One region of the Thermoanaerobacterium xylanolyticum LX-11 genome, then DNA from elsewhere that is predicted to be linked to it. Evidence: riboswitches for the same ligand, from Rfam matches in the RefSeq annotation. Region 1 holds a riboswitch; the other holds the start of a gene.
The links. Region 1 has a riboswitch for FMN ahead of ribD (bifunctional diaminohydroxyphosphoribosylaminopyrimidine deaminase/5-amino-6-(5-phosphoribosylamino)uracil reductase RibD). Riboswitches for the same ligand answer to the same signal wherever they lie in the genome.
Positions count from the first base shown of each region.

Region 2: another riboswitch for FMN. It lies ahead of THEXY_RS03465 (ECF transporter S component); the one in region 1 lies ahead of ribD (bifunctional diaminohydroxyphosphoribosylaminopyrimidine deaminase/5-amino-6-(5-phosphoribosylamino)uracil reductase RibD).

Region 1 is NC_015555.1:12,757-25,616, forward strand. Features, by position in the region: gene ilvN (acetolactate synthase small subunit) at 1-344, shown strand, start outside; gene ilvC (ketol-acid reductoisomerase) at 345-1,340, shown strand; gene THEXY_RS00075 (2-isopropylmalate synthase) at 1,356-2,549, shown strand; gene leuC (3-isopropylmalate dehydratase large subunit) at 2,540-3,796, shown strand; gene leuD (3-isopropylmalate dehydratase small subunit) at 3,797-4,282, shown strand; gene leuB (3-isopropylmalate dehydrogenase) at 4,283-5,350, shown strand; gene ilvD (dihydroxy-acid dehydratase) at 5,355-7,019, shown strand; gene ilvB (biosynthetic-type acetolactate synthase large subunit) at 7,054-8,709, shown strand; FMN riboswitch at 8,754-8,867, shown strand; gene ribD (bifunctional diaminohydroxyphosphoribosylaminopyrimidine deaminase/5-amino-6-(5-phosphoribosylamino)uracil reductase RibD) at 8,931-10,013, shown strand; gene THEXY_RS00110 (riboflavin synthase) at 10,022-10,642, shown strand; gene THEXY_RS00115 (bifunctional 3,4-dihydroxy-2-butanone-4-phosphate synthase/GTP cyclohydrolase II) at 10,657-11,847, shown strand; gene ribH (6,7-dimethyl-8-ribityllumazine synthase) at 11,871-12,341, shown strand; gene ytvI (sporulation integral membrane protein YtvI) at 12,385-12,860, opposite strand, start outside.
Region 2 is NC_015555.1:708,801-714,792, reverse strand. Features, by position in the region: gene tsaB (tRNA (adenosine(37)-N6)-threonylcarbamoyltransferase complex dimerization subunit type 1 TsaB) at 1-516, opposite strand, end outside; gene tsaE (tRNA (adenosine(37)-N6)-threonylcarbamoyltransferase complex ATPase subunit type 1 TsaE) at 516-974, opposite strand; gene THEXY_RS03465 (ECF transporter S component) at 1,099-1,683, opposite strand; FMN riboswitch at 1,744-1,870, opposite strand; gene arcC (carbamate kinase) at 1,935-2,879, opposite strand; gene argF (ornithine carbamoyltransferase) at 2,982-3,923, opposite strand; gene THEXY_RS03450 (amidohydrolase) at 3,951-5,108, opposite strand; gene THEXY_RS03445 (ISLre2-like element ISTxy1 family transposase) at 5,522-5,992, opposite strand, start outside.

The sequences.
Region 1 (12,860 bases):
ATGTGATAACACAAATAATAAGACAGCTTAGCAAGCTGTATGATGTTATTAAGGTACAAGATGTAGGCAAATTTCCTAATGTCTCAAGGGAGCTTGTACTGGTAAAAGTCGAGATCAATTCCAGCACGAGAGATGACATCATGCATATTGTAGATACTTTTAGAGGCAAAGTCATTGATATTTCACTGGATTCTATCATCATTGAAATGACTGGAGACACTGAAAAGGTTGAGGCATTTATAAAACTCATCAAACAATTTCAAGTAAGAGAACTTACAAGAACAGGTCTTATAACTTTAGAAAGAGGAAATAGAATTTTAAAAGAATACGAGGAGGAATTGTAAATGGCAAGAATGTATTATGATGAAGATGCAGATTTAAATCTTTTGAAAGGAAAGAAAATTGCGATAATTGGTTATGGTAGCCAAGGACATGCACATGCTCTTAATTTAAGGGATTCTGGTTTAGATGTTGTGGTAGGTCTATATGAAGGAAGCAAATCTGCTGAAAGAGCGAAACAGGATGGACTTACGGTTTTAAATGTAGATGATGCGTGTGAAGTATCTGACATAATAATGATTTTAATACCTGATGAAAAGCAGTCAAAAGTGTACAAAGAAAGCATAGAAAAGCACTTAAAACCTGGAAATGCTTTGGTTTTTGCTCATGGTTTCAATATACATTTCCATCAGATTGTGCCGCCAGAGTACGTGGATGTATTCATGGTAGCGCCAAAAGGGCCTGGACATTTGGTAAGAAGGGTTTTTACAGAAGGAAAAGGCGTTCCTGATTTAGTTGCGGTTCATCAAAACTACACTGGAAAGGCTTTTGAGATAGCCTTAGCTTATGCTAAAGGAATTGGAGGCACAAGAGCAGGTGTCTTAGAGACTACTTTTAAAGAGGAGACAGAGACGGATCTTTTTGGTGAACAGGCGGTTTTGTGCGGCGGTGTCACGGAGCTTATGAAAGCAGGTTTTGAAACTTTAGTAGATGCTGGTTATCAACCTGAAATAGCCTATTTTGAGTGTATACACGAGATGAAGCTTATAGTCGATTTGATCTATGAGGGCGGTTTTGCCAACATGAGGTATTCCATCTCTGATACGGCAGAGTATGGTGATTATCTGACAGGCAAAAGGATAATAACGGAAGATACGAGAAACGAAATGAAACAAGTTTTGAATGAAATTCAGACAGGGGAGTTTGCAAAGAAATGGCTTTTAGAAAATGCTGTAGGAAGACCGCAGTTTAATGCCATAAGAGAAAGAGAAGCAAATCAAAAGCTTGAGAAGGTAGGAAAAGAGCTCCGTGGAATGATGTCATGGCTTAAAAAGAAGTAAAGAGGGGGCTTGTTTATGGGGGATAGAAAAGTCATTGTTTTTGATACGACGTTGAGAGATGGTGAGCAGACGCCAGGCGTCAATTTCGACAAGGAAACTAAATATAAGATAGCAAATAAGCTTGTTTCACTTGGAGTTGACGTAATAGAAGCCGGCTTTCCTGCTGCATCAAACGGTGATTTTGAAGCTGTGAAATATGTAGCGGAAAATTTAGATGGTGTCACTGTTGCAGGATTGTCGAGATGTGTGAAAAGCGATATAGATAGAACTTATGAAGCATTAAAAAATGCAAAAAAATCCAGGATACATCTTTTTATTGCTACATCTGATATTCATTTAAAATACAAGTTAAAAATATCCAGAGATGAAGCCTTAAAAATGGCAGTTGACAGTGTGAAATATGCTTTAGGTAAGTTTGATGAAATTCAATTTTCTGCCGAAGATGCATCCAGGACTGATTGGGATTTTTTAGTAAAAGTATTTAACGAAGTCATTGATGCTGGAGCTAAGATAATAAATATACCTGATACGGTAGGATATGCTGTTCCAAAAGAATTTGGCAGATTAGTAGAGTACGTAAAAGATAATATTCACGACAGAGAAAATGTGACGATAAGCGTTCACTGTCACAACGATCTTGGTATGGCTGTGGTAAACTCACTTTCAGCAGTGGAAAGCGGTGCAGATCAAGTGGAAGTTACTGTATGTGGGATAGGTGAAAGAGCTGGAAATGCTGCTTTAGAAGAAGTCATCATGGCCATAAATACAAGAAAGGATTATTTTAATGTAATCCACGGCATAAACACAAAGGAAATTTACAGCACATGTAAGCTGGTAAGTGAGATGGCAGGGATAGAACTTCAGCCAAACAAAGCCATTGTCGGATTTAACGCCTTTAGGCACACTGCTGGAATCCACCAGCACGGTGTTATAAACAATAAAGCCACCTATGAAATAATGAAACCAGAAGACATAGGTATAACAACTGATCATATATCTATGGGCAAATTATCCGGAAGAAATGCCTTTGAATTGAAGTTAAAAAACATGGGGTTCAATCTTTCGCGAGATGAGGTAAATATTGCTTTTAAGAGATTTAAGGATGTAGCTGATAACAAAAAGGTTGTAGATGATGAAGATATAAGAGAAATCGTAGAAGATGTAATTTTAAACAGTAAGAGTTTTAAGGAGGGAGAGCTTTGGGGTTAACACTTACGCAGAAAATTTTAGCTAATAAAGCTGGATATGAAGTTAAACCTGGAGATCTTATAGAGATAGACGTTGACATGGTGTTAGGCAATGATGTCACATCGCCTGTTGCCATAAAAGAGTTTTTAAAGATAGGTGTAAAAGAAGTATTCAATAAAGAGAGAATTGCATTAGTGCCTGACCATTTTGTTCCAAACAAAGACATAAAGTCTGCAGAGCAAGTAAATATTGTAAGGAAATTTGCCAGAGAGTATGGCATAGTAAACTTCTTTGAAGTAGGGCAAATGGGGATAGAACATGCGCTTTTACCGGAAAAAGGCTTAGTCTTGCCGGGAGATGTGGTAATAGGTGCAGATTCCCATACATGCACGTACGGTGCAATAACGTGTTTCTCTACAGGCATAGGAAGCACTGATATGGCCTGTGCCATGGCTACAGGCAAGGCTTGGTTTAAAGTTCCCGAAGCCATAAAGTTTAATCTTAAAGGAAAGCTTAATAAATGGGTAAGCGGAAAAGACGTCATACTGTACATCATCGGCATGATAGGTGTAGATGGCGCACTTTATAAGTCGATGGAATTCACTGGCGACATCTCGTCTTTGTCGATTGATGACAGGTTTACAATTGCAAATATGGCTATAGAAGCAGGGGCTAAAAATGGTATTTTCGATTACGACGAAATTACCGAAGCATATGTTTTGGGGAGAGCAAAGAGAAATTACAAAGTGTTTAAAGCTGATGATGATGCAGAATACGTAAAGACATACGATATAGACTTATCAACGATAAAGCCGCAAGTGGCATTTCCTCACTTGCCTGAAAACACAAAGTCCATAGATGATGTTGGAAATGTAAAGATAGATCAAGTTGTAATAGGTTCTTGTACAAATGGCCGTCTACAAGATATGGAAGTGACGTATGAAATTTTAAAAGGCAAGAAGGTTCATCCAGATGTAAGGTTGATAATATTCCCAGCTACGCAAGACATTTACTTGGAATGTGTAAAAAGAGGCTATATAGAAGAGTTCATAAAGGCAGGTGCTGCTGTATCTACGCCAACATGCGGTCCTTGTTTAGGCGGTCACATGGGGATACTTGCAAAAGGTGAAAGGGCAATATCTACTACAAACAGAAACTTTGTTGGCAGGATGGGTCACATAGAAAGCGAAGTGTACTTGGCAAGTCCTGCTGTAGCAGCGGCATCAGCCATAAAAGGCTATATAGCAAGTCCTGAGGAGGTGGCTTAATTGGAAGGAAAGGCAATAAAGTACGGTGATAATGTGGATACGGATGTAATAATACCTGCAAGGTTTTTAAATACATCTGATCCAAAAGAACTTGCTGCCCATTGCATGGAAGATTTAGATAAAAGCTTTAAAGATAGAGTCAAACCTGGAGATATAATGGTTGCGGGGGACAATTTTGGTTGCGGTTCGTCAAGAGAACATGCACCTATAGCCATAAAGGAGTCTGGTATATCTTGTGTCATCGCAAAGTCGTTTGCCAGAATATTTTACAGAAATGCCATAAATATAGGATTGCCTATATTAGAATGTCCTGAAGCGGCGTCTTCAATAGAAGACGGTGATATTGTTTCAGTTGATTTTGAGACGGGTGTCATAAAAGACATAACTAAAGGTATCGAGTTTAAATCGCAGCCATTTCCTGAGTTTATAAAGAGGATAATCGAATGTGGCGGCCTTGTAAACTACGTAAAGGAAAAGGTGGTATAGATGTACAAGATAACTGTATTACCAGGAGATGGAATAGGGAAAGAAGTAATGGAGGAAGCCCTTAAAGTATTAAATGCTGTTTCAGAAAAATACAGCATTGAATTTGAAGTAGAGAAGTACCTGTTTGGCGGCTGTGCCATAGATGAGTTTGGAACGCCGTATCCTAAGGAAACAGAAGAAGCATGTCTTAAAAGCGATGCAGTCTTATTAGGGGCTGTAGGTGGTCCTAAGTGGGACGATTTAGATGGCGATAAAAGGCCTGAGGCAGGTCTTTTGGCTCTGAGAAAAAGCCTTGATGTATATGCAAATTTAAGGCCTGCCATTCTATTTAATTCTTTAAAAAGTGCATCACCTTTGAAGGATGAGATTTTAAAGGACGGATTAGATGTACTTGTTGTAAGGGAATTGACAGGTGGCATATATTTCGGCGATAGAGGAACTGAAAAGATTGATTATGGGTATAAAGCATATGATACAGAATCATATACCACGATGGAAATAGAGAGGATTGCCCATATAGCGTTTAAAGCGGCGAGAAACAGGAAGAAAAAAGTCACATCGGTTGATAAGGCCAATATTTTGGATTCATCAAGATTATGGAGAAAAGTCGTCAATGAAGTAAGTAAGGAATACCCAGATGTAGAATTAAACCATCAGTATGTTGACAATTGCTCTATGCAGCTTATAAAAGATCCATCACAGTTTGACGTGATACTTACATCAAATATGTTTGGAGACATATTGTCTGATGAAGCATCACAGCTTACCGGATCAATAGGAATGTTGCCATCAGCCAGCTTGAGAGGTGACAAAGTTGGGCTTTACGAACCTGTACATGGTTCGGCTCCTGATATTGCTGGCACGAAGAAAGCTAATCCTTTGGCTACAATACTATCTGTCGCAATGATGCTGGAGTATTCCTTTGATATGATTGATGCCGCAAATGACATAAGAAAGGCGGTAAACGACCTATTGGAGGATGGCTACAGAACTCCTGATTTAGGAAAAGGTATTATTTTAAACACCGAAGAGATGGGTGATATGGTTGTAAAATATTTAAAGAGGTGATTTTATGATAAGCGATAGCGTGAAAAAAGGAGTTGAAAAAGCGCCCCACAGATCACTTTTGTATGCTTTAGGGCTTACCGATGAAGAGATAAATAAGCCTTTAATAGGCATTGCTAATTCAAAAAACGACATAATTCCTGGACACATAAATCTTGACAAGATTGCAGAGGCAGTAAAAGCTGGTGTAAGGCTTGCAGGTGGCACTCCTTTAGAATTTTCCACAATAGGTGTCTGTGATGGAATAGCCATGAATCACAAAGGTATGAAGTATTCCCTTGCTTCAAGGGAATTGATAGCCGACAGCGTTGAGACGATGGCTATGGCCCATGGCCTTGACGGACTTGTGCTTATACCAAACTGCGACAAGATAGTTCCAGGTATGCTTATGGCAGCCGCAAGGCTAAACATACCAGCTATCGTAATAAGCGGAGGTCCGATGTTGGCTGGAAGTTACGAAGGAGAAACATGTGATTTAAGCTCCATGTTTGAGGCAGTAGGCGCATTGAAGGCAGGTAAGATAAGTGAAGATGAGTTAAAGACGATGGAGATGTCAGCTTGTCCTACGTGCGGGTCATGCTCAGGTATGTTTACAGCAAATACGATGAATTGCCTTACAGAAGGGCTTGGTATGGGACTTCCTGGTAATGGCACGATACCTGCTGTTTACTCAGAGAGGATAAGACTTGCAAAAAAAGCAGGAATGAAGATAGTAGAGCTTGTAGAAAAGGACATTAAGGCAAGGGATATTTTGACAGAAGATGCCTTTATAAATGCTTTTTGCTTAGATATGGCTTTAGGAGGCTCTACAAATACAGTTCTCCACTTAAAGGCTATTGCACATGAGGCAGGAGTCGATATACCTCTTGAAAAGATAAATGAAATAAATGAGAAGGTTCCAAATCTGTGCAAATTAAGTCCTGCAGGAAAATATCATATAGAAGATCTCTACCACGCAGGCGGTATACAGGCAGTATTGAAAGAACTGTCAAAATTAGGAGTCTTAAATACAGATTGCATTACAGTCACATGTGATACAATCGGTGAGAATTTCAAAGATGCACGGATAAAAAATCATGATGTAATACACTCAGTAGAAGATCCCTACAGCAATACAGGTGGTTTGGCGATTTTGTATGGAAATATAGCGAAGAATGGTTCTGTAGTAAAGGCGTCTGCAGTGTCTAAAGAGATGCTTCACCATTCTGGCCCTGCGAGAGTTTTTGATTCAGAAGATGAGGCCATAAAAGCGATTTACGATGGCAAGATACAAAAAGGCGATGTTGTTGTAATAAGGTATGAAGGTCCAAAAGGTGGGCCTGGCATGAGGGAGATGTTAAGTCCTACATCAGCACTTGCCGGTATGGGACTTGACAAGGATGTAGCTCTTATTACAGATGGAAGATTTTCTGGTGCTACAAGAGGAGCTTGCATAGGTCATGTGTCGCCTGAAGCCATGGAAGGCGGCGAAATCGCTTTGATAAAAGATGGGGACATTATTGAAATAGATATACCGGGAAGAAAGCTTAATTTAAAGATAAGCGTTGAAGAAATGGAAGAAAGAAGGAAAAACTTTAGAAGGCCTGAGCCTCACATTAAGACAGGTTACATGGCAAGATACGCCAGATTAGTCACATCTGCAAATACTGGTGCGGTTTTAAAGGACGATTGACAAAGCTTAAATTCCATGAAAGGAGGCGCATATCGTGATCATAAAAGGTTCGCAGGTTGTCATAGAGGTATTAAAAGAGCAAGGAGTAGAAGTTGTTTTTGGCATTCCAGGCGGTTCTGTCATACCTCTTTATGATGCTTTGTACAATTCTGACTTGCGGCATATTCTTGCAACACATGAACAGATGGCTGCTCACATGGCAGATGGATACGCGAGAGTGACCGGAAAAGTTGGCGTGTGTTTTGCTACATCAGGACCTGGTGCTACCAATTTAGTCACAGGAATAGCCAATGCCTACATGGACTCTGTGCCAATAGTCGCTATAACAGGGCAAGTTGCTACGAGCCTCATAGGAAAGGACTCTTTTCAAGAAGTGGATATTGCAGGAATTACGATGCCTGTGACAAAGCACAATTTTATTGTGAAATCACCTGATAAATTAGCGGACACTTTGAGAGAAGCCTTTTTTATAGCGAAAGATGGAAGACCAGGTCCTGTTCTCGTAGACATACCGAAGGACATTCAGACTGCAGATATAAACTTTGTTAAGCGAAAAGATTTTTACGTTGAAACAAAGAAACATCAAGTATTAGAATCAGATTTAGTAAAGGCAGCAGAGTTAATCTCATCAAGCAAAAGGCCAGTTATTTTTGCTGGTGGTGGAGTTATATGGAGTGAGGCATCAAAGAATTTGTACGATTTTGCTAAAAAGCACATGATACCTGTAGCTACTTCGCTTATGGGACTTGGATGCTTTCCAGAAGATGATGAATTGTCATTAGGGCTTATTGGAATGCATGGAAGCAGATATGCCAATACGGCTGTTTATAAATCAGACTTGGTTATTGCAGTAGGGTCAAGGTTTAGCGACAGAGTTGCAGGTAAAGCAGGGGGTCTGGCGCCAAATGCAAAAGTCATTCACATCGATATCGATCCTGCAGAAATCGGCAAAAATATCGATGTCGATGTGCCATTAGTAGGAGATATCAAAGAAGTCTTGTCTCTTTTAAATGCAATGATAAAAGAAAAAGACAATAGGGAATGGATTAATGAGCTTATATCGATAAAAGACAAAACGTCCTTTAAATATAAAGATGATGGAAAATTGAAGCCACAGTGGATAGTAGAAAGGGTTCAAGAGCTTGGAGGAGACAATCTTGTAGTAGCGACAGAAGTAGGGCAAAACCAGATGTGGACGGCTCAATATTATAAATTCAAAGAGCCAAGGACATTTGTCACATCTGGTGGACTTGGAACTATGGGTTTTGGACTTCCTGCATCAATAGGTGCACAAGTAGGGCGAGATGACAAAAGAGTGGTAAATATTGCAGGTGACGGCAGCATAAGGATGAATATTCATGCACTTGAAACGATGTCGGTGTACAACATACCTGTTATAACGATAATCCTCAACAATCAAACACTTGGCATGGTTAGACAATGGCAAAATCTCCTTTACGATAAAAGATTTTCTCAGACGGATTTAAATCCGAATCTCAACTTTTCAAAAGTCGCCGAAGCTTTTGGGGTAACTGGAAGAAGGATCTACACAAAAGAAGAATTTACAGATGCTTTTAGTGAAGCATTGTCAAACAACAATCCTTATGTTTTAGAGTGTATCATAGACAAAGACGAAATGGTTCTGCCATTTATTCCTGCTGGAGGAACCATTGAAGAGATGATAGACTAGCATTTTTATAAAATCAATGTTATAATTATAGAAACTAAATAAGATTAAACCTTCAGGGATTGGTGAAATTCCATACCGGCGGTAAAGCCCGCGAGCCTTATGGCAGATCTGGTTAGATTCCAGAGCCGACAGTATAGTCTGGATGAAAGAAGGTGAAATGGCAATTGTCATTATGCCCTGAAGTATTACATGCTTCAGGGCTAATTTTTTGAGGTGATTTTATGGAGAAATACATGAAAAGGGCATTGCAGCTTGCTAAACTTGGTGTAGGACACACAAACCCAAATCCTTTAGTAGGAGCTGTAATTATTAAAGATGGCAGGATAATAGGTGAAGGCTATCATGAATACTATGGAGGACCACATGCAGAAATAAATGCATTAAAAAACGCTAAAGAAGATGTAAATGGAGCCACGCTTTATGTGACATTGGAACCATGTTGCCATCATGGAAAAACACCACCTTGCGTCGATGCTGTCATAAAATCAGGCATAAAAAATGTTTTTATCGCTATGGAGGATCCAAATGAACTTGTAGCAGGAAGGGGAATTAAAAAGCTTGAAGAAGCTGGTTTAAATGTTTATACTGGATTGTTAAAAGATGAAGCAGAGAAATTGAATGAAGTATTTATAAAGTACATTACAAGTAGAGAACCTTATGTAATATTAAAATCCGCTATGACAATTGATGGAAAGATATCAACTTTTACAGGCGATTCTAAGTGGATAACAAATGAAAAATCAAGGGAGTATGTCCATAAAGTTAGAGGTAGCGTTATGGCAATAATGGTAGGTATTAATACAGTTATAAAAGATAATCCACATCTTACCGTTAGATTGCAAGGATATAAAAACCCTTTAAGAGTTATTGTGGATAGTCACGGCAGGATTCCATTAGATGCAAATGTCATCATTGATAAATCTGCTAAGACATTAATAGCTACAACAGATATGATGCCACATGATAAGGTGAAAGCTTTGAAGGATTTGGGTGTTGATGTGGTTACAATCGAAAAAAAAGATAATAAAGTCCATCTGAATAAATTGATCTATACGTTAGGGGAAAGAGGGATAGATAGTATTCTCATAGAAGGTGGAGGAACTCTCAACTATTCTGCTTTAAAAGAAGGAATAGTAGACAAAGTTATGTTTTATATTGCTCCCAAAATAATAGGTGGAAGCAATTCATTGACGCCTGTGGAAGGTGATGGCATTGCTTTGATTAAAGACGCAATAATGATTGAAAAGATAGATATAAAAAAATTTGACGATGACATACTTATAGAAGGTTATATAAAAAAGTAGGTGTTAAGATGTTTACAGGAATTATAGAAGAAGTTGGAAAGGTCAAGATGATTCAAAGAGGAAATATTACCAAAATAGCGGTAGAGTGCAAAAAAGTCTTAGATGGTGTAAGAATTGGAGATAGCGTAGCTGTAAATGGAGTATGCTTAACGGTTACAAATATAGGTAAAGATTTATTTACATCAGATATAATGTATGAAACACTTAAAACAAGCAATTTAGGAAGTTTAAAGATAGGAAGCATTGTCAATTTAGAAAGGGCATTAAGCATATTAGGTAGGCTAAATGGACACATTGTGACGGGTCATGTGGATACCGTTGGTACAATAATTGATAAAAACAAAATAAACGACACGACGACATTTAAAATTAAAATTGGTGAAAGATATTCAAAATATGTGGCTGATAAAGGAAGTATTGCTGTGGATGGAATAAGTTTGACAGTGGTAGAATCATCAGCTTCATACTTTACAGTGTCAATTATACCCCATACAGATAACAATACAACTTTAAATATAAAAAGAATCGGAGATACCGTAAATATTGAAGTTGACATACTTTCAAAGTATGCAGAAAGGCTTTTGGCGAAGAAAAACGTTGATGAATTTTTAATAGAAAATTATTTATAAGGAGATGTTCATAGATGTTTGATACTATTGAAAGCGCAATAGAAGATATAAAAAATGGAAAAATGGTCATTGTAGTCGATGATGAAGATAGAGAGAATGAAGGGGATTTAGTTATGGCTGCGGAAAAAGTGACAAGTGACCATGTGAACTTTATGATAAAGTACGGCCGTGGATTGGTATGTGTTCCTATGATGGAGGAGAGGCTTAAAAAATTAAACATTGGCAAGATGGTTTTTGATAATACCGATAAAAAAGAAACTGCTTTTACAGTATCTGTAGATCATAAAAACTGTAAAACTGGAATTTCTGCTTATGAAAGAGCACTTACTATAAAAATGCTTATAGATGATGAATCGATGCCGGATGATTTTACAAAGCCTGGACATGTATTTCCATTGGAAGCGAAAGAAGGAGGAGTTTTAGTAAGAGCGGGCCATACGGAAGCAGCGTGTGATTTAGCAAGGCTTGCAGGTCTTAAAAGTGCTGGTGTAATTTGCGAAATAATAAAAGATGATGGGAAAATGGCCAGACTCCCAGAGTTAATTGAATTTTCGAAAAAATTCAATTTAAAAATAATATCTATCGCTGATCTTATAGAATATAGAAGAAAAAATGAAAAACTGATAAAAAGAGTGGCAGAAGCATATTTGCCAACAAAGTATGGAGATTTCACGATAATAGGTTATGAAGAAATCCTAACAGGTAAAGAACATGTTGCGTTGGTGAAAGGTGGTTTGTCTCATAACCCTACATTGGTTAGGGTTCATTCAGAATGTTTGACAGGTGACATTATGGGTTCATTAAGGTGTGATTGTGGCGATCAGCTTCATGCAGCAATGGAGAAGATTGGCAAAGAAGGAGGTGTGCTGTTGTATTTAAGGCAGGAAGGCAGAGGAATAGGACTTTTAAACAAGATTAAAGCATACCATTTACAGGATGAGGGACTTGACACGGTAGATGCCAACATCAGATTAGGTTTTCCGGCTGATATGAGAGAGTATGGAATTGGAGCTCAGATTTTGAAGGATCTTGGGCTTAAAAAACTTAGGATAATGACAAATAATCCCAAAAAACTGGTTGGTATTTCAGGTTATGGCCTTGAAATTGTAGAAAGAGTTCCTATAGAGGTTTCAATCAATAGACACAATGAAAGATATCTTAAAACAAAGAAAGAAAAATTTGACCACATATTTACTTCATTTTAAAAATAAGCAAAGGAGAGATTGTATTGAAAAAGTATGAAGGAAAACTCATTGGAGATGGCTTAAAAGTAGGCATTGTTGTAAGCAGATTTAATGAATTTATAACAAATAAACTTTTGGATGGTGCTTTGGATGCTTTAAGAAGACATGGTGTTGATGATGAAAGCATTGACATTGCTTGGACTCCAGGCGCATTTGAAATACCCCTTGTATCAAAGAAGATGGCCACATCAAAAAAATACGATGCGATTATCGCACTGGGTGCTGTAATAAGAGGTGATACACCGCATTTTGATTATGTTGCAAATGAAGTATCAAAAGGAATAGCAAAAATATCGGTAGATTACGATGTGCCTGTAATATTTGGAGTCCTTACGACGGATACAGTTGAACAGGCAATCATGAGGGCTGGAACAAAGTCAGGCAATAAAGGGTTTGAAGCGGCTGTTACAGCAATTGAGATGGCCAATTTGATAAAGGAAATAGAAAGCTTATGAAAAATACCCATCTTATAAGCATTACGCTTTTAAGATGGGTATTTTACTTCCATGATGGTATTATGCCGGATTTTTGAAATGTTTTAAAGACGACTACGAAAACAGGTCCCATTATAAGCCCGAGACCGCCAAAAAGCCTTGCACCGATAAACATGGATAAAAGCGTTACAAGAGGATGAAGGCCTATACTTTGGCCGACTATCTTTGGCTCTATCATCTGCCTTACGACTGTGACGATGGCATATATGATAAGCAAGTAGATTCCAATAAGGTAGTTTTTTGTGAATATATTGTACAATGCCCATGGGACTAATACAGAACCTGATCCTAAAACAGGCAGTATGTCTATAAAGCTGACTAAAAGCCCTAGCAAAAATGCGTAATCAAATCCTATTATCGTAAGCCCTATGGAAACTTCTAAAAAAGTGATAAACATTATGGTTATTTCAGCCCTTATAAAGCCTATTAAAGTTTGAAAAAGATCCCCTTTTATATTTTCAGCGTGAAATGCCCAATTTG
Region 2 (5,992 bases), 690 kb from region 1:
ACTCTTTAATGTGTCTTTATATGGCAAAATACCATCTCCGACGAATAAAACTTCCTCACTGTATCCCTTTACTATGTCTATAACTACACCTAATTCTTCCAGCGACACATCTTTTAGCCTACTTATCTCACTACCACCTTTATAAAAAGCTGTATAGACGTTTCCTCTTAACGCGTCAATTATAGGGCAGATAATTCCTTTAAATTCTCCTATGTTATAGGCAAGGGCATCTAAGGATGATACACCAACAATTGGCACATCAAGAGATTGAGCCAACCCCTTAGCAGTAGCAGCACCTATCCTTAATCCTGTAAAAGATCCCGGTCCTTCACATACAGCTATATGAGTTATCTCCTCTTTTTTTGTCTCTGCCATTTTTAAAAGTTCATCAATCATCGGCATCAATATGACAGAATGTCTCAAATGATTTATGGAAAATTCACCTATTAAGCCACTTTCATCAACTAAAGCAACAGTAGCTGTCTTTGACGATGAATCTATTGCAAGTACTTTCATCACTTCATCTCCTTAATCACTTCATCGTATTTTGCACCATGTGATTCTATCTCTATTATCCTCTCATCAAAAGAATCACCCATGGAAATATGTATAAATATATTTTCCTCCGGGATAAGAGGCATTATCTTTTCAGGCCACTCGATGACACAAACACCGTCGCTGTAAAAATACTCCTCATATCCTATATCGTACAATTCCATGTAGTCGTCAATCCTGTACACGTCAAAATGGTAAAGGGGAATTTCACCCATATGCTCATTTACAATCATAAATGTAGGGCTTGTGACATAGTCGTATATACCCATACCTTTAGCAATGCCTTTTGTCAAAACTGTCTTGCCTACACCTAAATCTCCAGATATAAGTACGATACTTCCTCTTGTTAGTAAACCACCTAACTTAAACCCTATCTTTTCTGTTTCATCAGAGCTTTTTGTCCTAAAAGATACTTTCATACGCAACACCACCGTGAAATTTATACAAATATTATATACCAAGTATACCATAAAACAAACGCTTAATGGCTGAATAAAAAAGCACACAAAAAAATAACGGAACACTGTCCGTTATTTTAAATAACTACATCTTCAACATTGGAGATAATTTCTTGTAAATGAGGAATGTAATTAGTGATATTACAAAGCCTTTCAAGATGTTGAATGGGAAAATACCGTACGCTATCAATGTCTTCAAATCAACTATATGGCTATTTACCGCCTTTCCCATTCCAACAATGGCACTTAATGGCCAACCCATTATCTTTTGGTATAGTGGCAAAAATACATAGTAGTTTAATACTGATCCCGCAACAGCCATGACAATAGTTCCTAAAATCATGGCAAATAATGCCGACTTTTTAGATTTGTTTCTCATATAGATTATACCAACCGTAAATACGTAAATAGAGCCTACAACGAAATTTGCCACTTCTCCTATACCTGCAGATTGACTAACTGGAAGATGTATCACATTCTTTACTATCTCCACAAATATGCCGTATACAGGCCCTAACGCAAATGCTGCTAAAAGAGGTGGTATATCGCTAAAATCAAATTTTAAAAAGCCTGGAAATAGTGGCAATTGAAATTCTAAGTACATCAGTACAAATGCTATTGCGGAAAGCAACCCTACAGTCACAATCACTTTTGTCTTGCTGTGTTCCATAAATGACACCTCCAAATTTAAAAATCCCGAAGAAACATCTTCAGGATAAAAGCAACAAAAATAAATCTTCTTCCATCCAGACTGTACTGTCGGCCTTGGAATCTCACCAAGTCCACCGCATCTGCGGGTCGCGGGCTCGCTTACGCTTACCGCCGGTCGGGAATTTCACCCTGCCCTGAAGATATTCTCCACTGGTTTATTCAATTCTAAATACTATAGTGTCACAAATATATCAATTTGTCAAGTATTTTTTAATCGTCAACCACAACAGTGCCTGTATTCCCTGATAAAGCATCATGTGCTTTTTCTAAAGACGTAATTATGGCTCGCCTTCCCTTTCTTGACCTGGCAAACCTTATTGCAGCCTTGACTTTCGGCATCATTGAACCTTCTGCAAAATGACCTTCGTTTAAATATTTCTCTATATCATAGCTTGAAATTACATCGAGAGGCTTTTCATCAGGCTTTTTGTAGTTGATGTACGCTTTTTCTACAGCGGTCAAAATCAATAAAATATCTGCATCTAAATCTTCTGCCAATTTTTCAGATGCCAAATCTTTATCTATCACTGCCGCCACACCTTTTAAGCTGCCATTTTCCCTTACTACAGGTATTCCTCCACCACCTGCCGTTATTACAACGACACCGTTTCTCTCCAAAAGCTTTATTGTGTTTAATTCAACTATCTCTTTAGGCTCTGGTGATGCTACGACTCTCCTATATCCTCTTCCGCTGTCCTCTACCATCTGATACCCTTTTTCCTTTTCCAATAGCTCCGCATCTTCCTTAGAGTAAAACGGCCCTATTGGCTTTGTAGGATGTGAAAATGCAGCATCATCTTTATCTACAACAACCTGTGTAACGATTGTTGCAACATCCTTTTGTATGTTTTTCTCTTTGAAAACCTCACCTAAACATTGCTGAATCATATAGCCTATCATTCCCTGACTTTCCGCGCCGCACACATCAAAAGGCATGGCTGGTATTATGTTAGACGCTGTCTCATTCTGTATTACGATGTTTCCTACTTGTGGCCCATTTCCATGTGTCACAATGACAGAATAGCCTTCTTTTATGATGTCTGCAATATACGACGCCGTCTTTCTAACTGTATTCAATTGTGATTCGGCTGTTGGCACCATGTCCTTGTCTTGCAGTGCATTTCCCCCAAGCGCAATTACTACTTTCCCTTTCATCGTATCCTCCTACTTACGCAAATAATGACATTCTACATTATATCATTTTATTAGCGATTTGAATAGTATGTGAAAAAGCCAAGGCAATTTGCCTTGACTTTTTTAAAGAATCGTCGCTATCATGACAGCCTTAATTGTATGCTTTCTGTTTTCGGCCTCGTCCCACACCCTCGACTGCTTTCCTTCAATTACTTCGTATGTAACTTCCTGACCTTTTACAGCAGGCAAACAGTGCAAAAATATCGTGTCAGACCTCTTTGTCTTTTTCATAAGCTCATCGTTCACTTGGAATGGCCTTAAAAGCATTTCTCTCTCTTTTTGTTTTGATTCTTCTCCCATAGATGCCCATACATCTGTGTAAATTGCATGTGCACCTTCTAAGCCTTCACCAGGCACATCCGTCAGAGTAAATGTCCCTCCATTTTCAGCAGCCATTTCTCTAATCTCATTTATGTAGTCCTCTTGAGGCCAAAGCTCTTTTGGTGAATTAATCACATAGTCCATACCCATTTTGGCACAGCCAATAGCCAACGTGTTTGCCATGTTGTTCCTTCCATCGCCGACAAACACCAATTTTGTGCCTTTTAAGTGTCCAAACTCCTCTTCTATCGTCATTAAATCAGCTAAAACCTGTGTAGGATGGTATTCGTCTGTAAGTCCATTGTATACAGGGACGCCAGAATACTTTACAAGTGCTTCCACAGTGCTTTGGCTGTATCCTCTAAATTCAATGGCATCAAACATCCTGCCGAGAACCCTTGCAGTGTCTTCTATAGATTCTTTCGCCCCAAGCTGAATATCATCTGTCGACAAGAAGACAGGGTGTCCTCCTTCTTCGCCAAATGCTGTCTCAAATGCACATCTCGTCCTTGTTGAGCGCTTTTCAAATATCAGTGCAATTGTCTTTCCCAAAAACCTTTGATAGACTATTCCTGCCTTTCTTTCTGCTTTAACCTGCTTTGAAATGTCTAGAAGATACCTTATCTCCTGTGGTGTATAATCTTTTAAAGATAATAAACTCCTGCCTTTTAAATTAAATCCCATTTACTTTCCTCCTATCACAAATTGTATTTATGATTGAAATACCAATTGTCCGTTTACGAACACATATTTTGTTTTGGTCTTTATCTCAATTGGACTTCCATCAAATACAGCTATATCTGCATCTTTCCCTTTTTCAATGCTGCCAACCCTGTCATCTATGCCGACAATCTTAGCTGGATTTATAGTAATAGCTTTTAATGCCTCCATCTCATCCATACCTTCTCTTACTGCAAGCCCTGCACAAATCGGAAGGTAATTAAGCGGAATGACGGGATGGTCTGTCATGATGGCTACATCCAACCCTGCTTTTGATAAAATCCCTGGCGTCTTAAAGGTAAGATTCGAAAGCTCCACTTTTGATCTTTCAGAAAGTGAAGGACCAACGATGACTTTTGCATTTTCCTCAACAAGGTAATCAGCTATAAGATGGCCTTCAGTGCAGTGATCAAGTGTTATATCAACGTTAAATTCCTTCGCTATCCTTAAAGCAGTAAAGATGTCATCTGCCCTATGTGCATGCGCCTTCAAAGGTATCTCTCTTTTTAATACTTTAACTAATGCCTCAAGGCCCAGATCTCTTGCCGGCTTTTTCTCATCATCAGAAGGATCTTTTTCCATGTCCTCCATGTACTCTTGAGCCTTTATAAGCTCCTGTCTAAGCAGTGCAGCAATGCCCATTCTGGTCATAGGCATCTTGTGCTGTTCATTGTAAACAGATTTCGGATTCTCTCCAAAAGCCACTTTAACTGCAACAGGTTCTTTTACTATCATGTCGTCGATGCGTCTACCATAAGTCTTGATGGCTACAAATTGTCCACCTATGACATTAGCACTGCCAGGGCCTGTAACAGCCGTAGTCACGCCTGCCTCGTACGCTTCTTGAAAATACTTATCCATAGGGTTTATGCCGTCAATAGCCCTCAACTGTGGTGTAATAGGATCTGTCTCCTCATTTCCATCTGCCCCTTCAAATCCTACGGCATTCTCCCACATGCCTAAGTGACAATGAGCATCTATCATGCCTGGCATAACTGTTAAACCAGATACATCTATGATTTCCGCATCAAGCGGTGCTATTATTTCCTCACCTACATCTAATATCTTTCCATCGCCTATAAGTACATCAGCCTTTTCATAATTTTTCCCTGCCATAGTCAATACTTTGCCGCCTTTTAAAAGATACACCGTAAAACCCCCCGTCTAAAATTTTTTCAAATGAAAAGAACCTAAAAGATATTATACTACACTGATAAAATTTGTAAACAGAGTAGGAAGTTTAAGATCGTGTCAAGTATTTTTAGGTTTTTTTGAAAAAAAGACCTCACTATCACTCTAAGGATGAGTATTGATAGCTGGATTTTAAGAAAAGTTTTTAGTGTTGAAGTCTCTTAACTTCTTGATAGCATAAAATCGCCACTCACTCTATAATCTTTGATTTTCTTTTAATATCTCACTCATTCTCAGATTCTCACGCTCTTCAAAGAAGCCATCATGTATATCAATGCTATTTATTCATGAATTTTACATGTGATAGGTAACCCAAATAAGCTCCCCATAATAATAACTAAAACTACAATCTTCAATATATATGCATACTTTTAAATGGCATTTCTCAATAGTAATGATTTTATAGCCTGACTTGTTAATGTTTTTTTATTTTGCAATATTGGCAAGCTTATTATGTTTTCATAAGTTGATTTTATTTTCTTTAGTTGTTGTTTCGCTTTATACACTGTTTGCTTTGGTATTTCTATTGGCTTTAAGCTTTCATATTGCTGTTTTAATACGACACCTTTCAGCGATATGCCGCTTGCTTTTATTGCTCTTAATTTTGCCATTTTGTGAGCTCCAACCTTGCTCCATGAAATTGGTCTGCTTGATAGTCTCTCTGAAAGTACATGACTTACATGACTTTCTGCACTGCATCCTGTTATTTCTTTTTTGTAAAGGCTGTATGAATTTATTCCATCCCAATTGTTATTTATATATGTTTGGCACTTCGTTACGGGATTTTCTGTTCCGTTTAATTCTAGTTCTTTGTATTTTTGTGTTAAAAGCTCATTGACTTT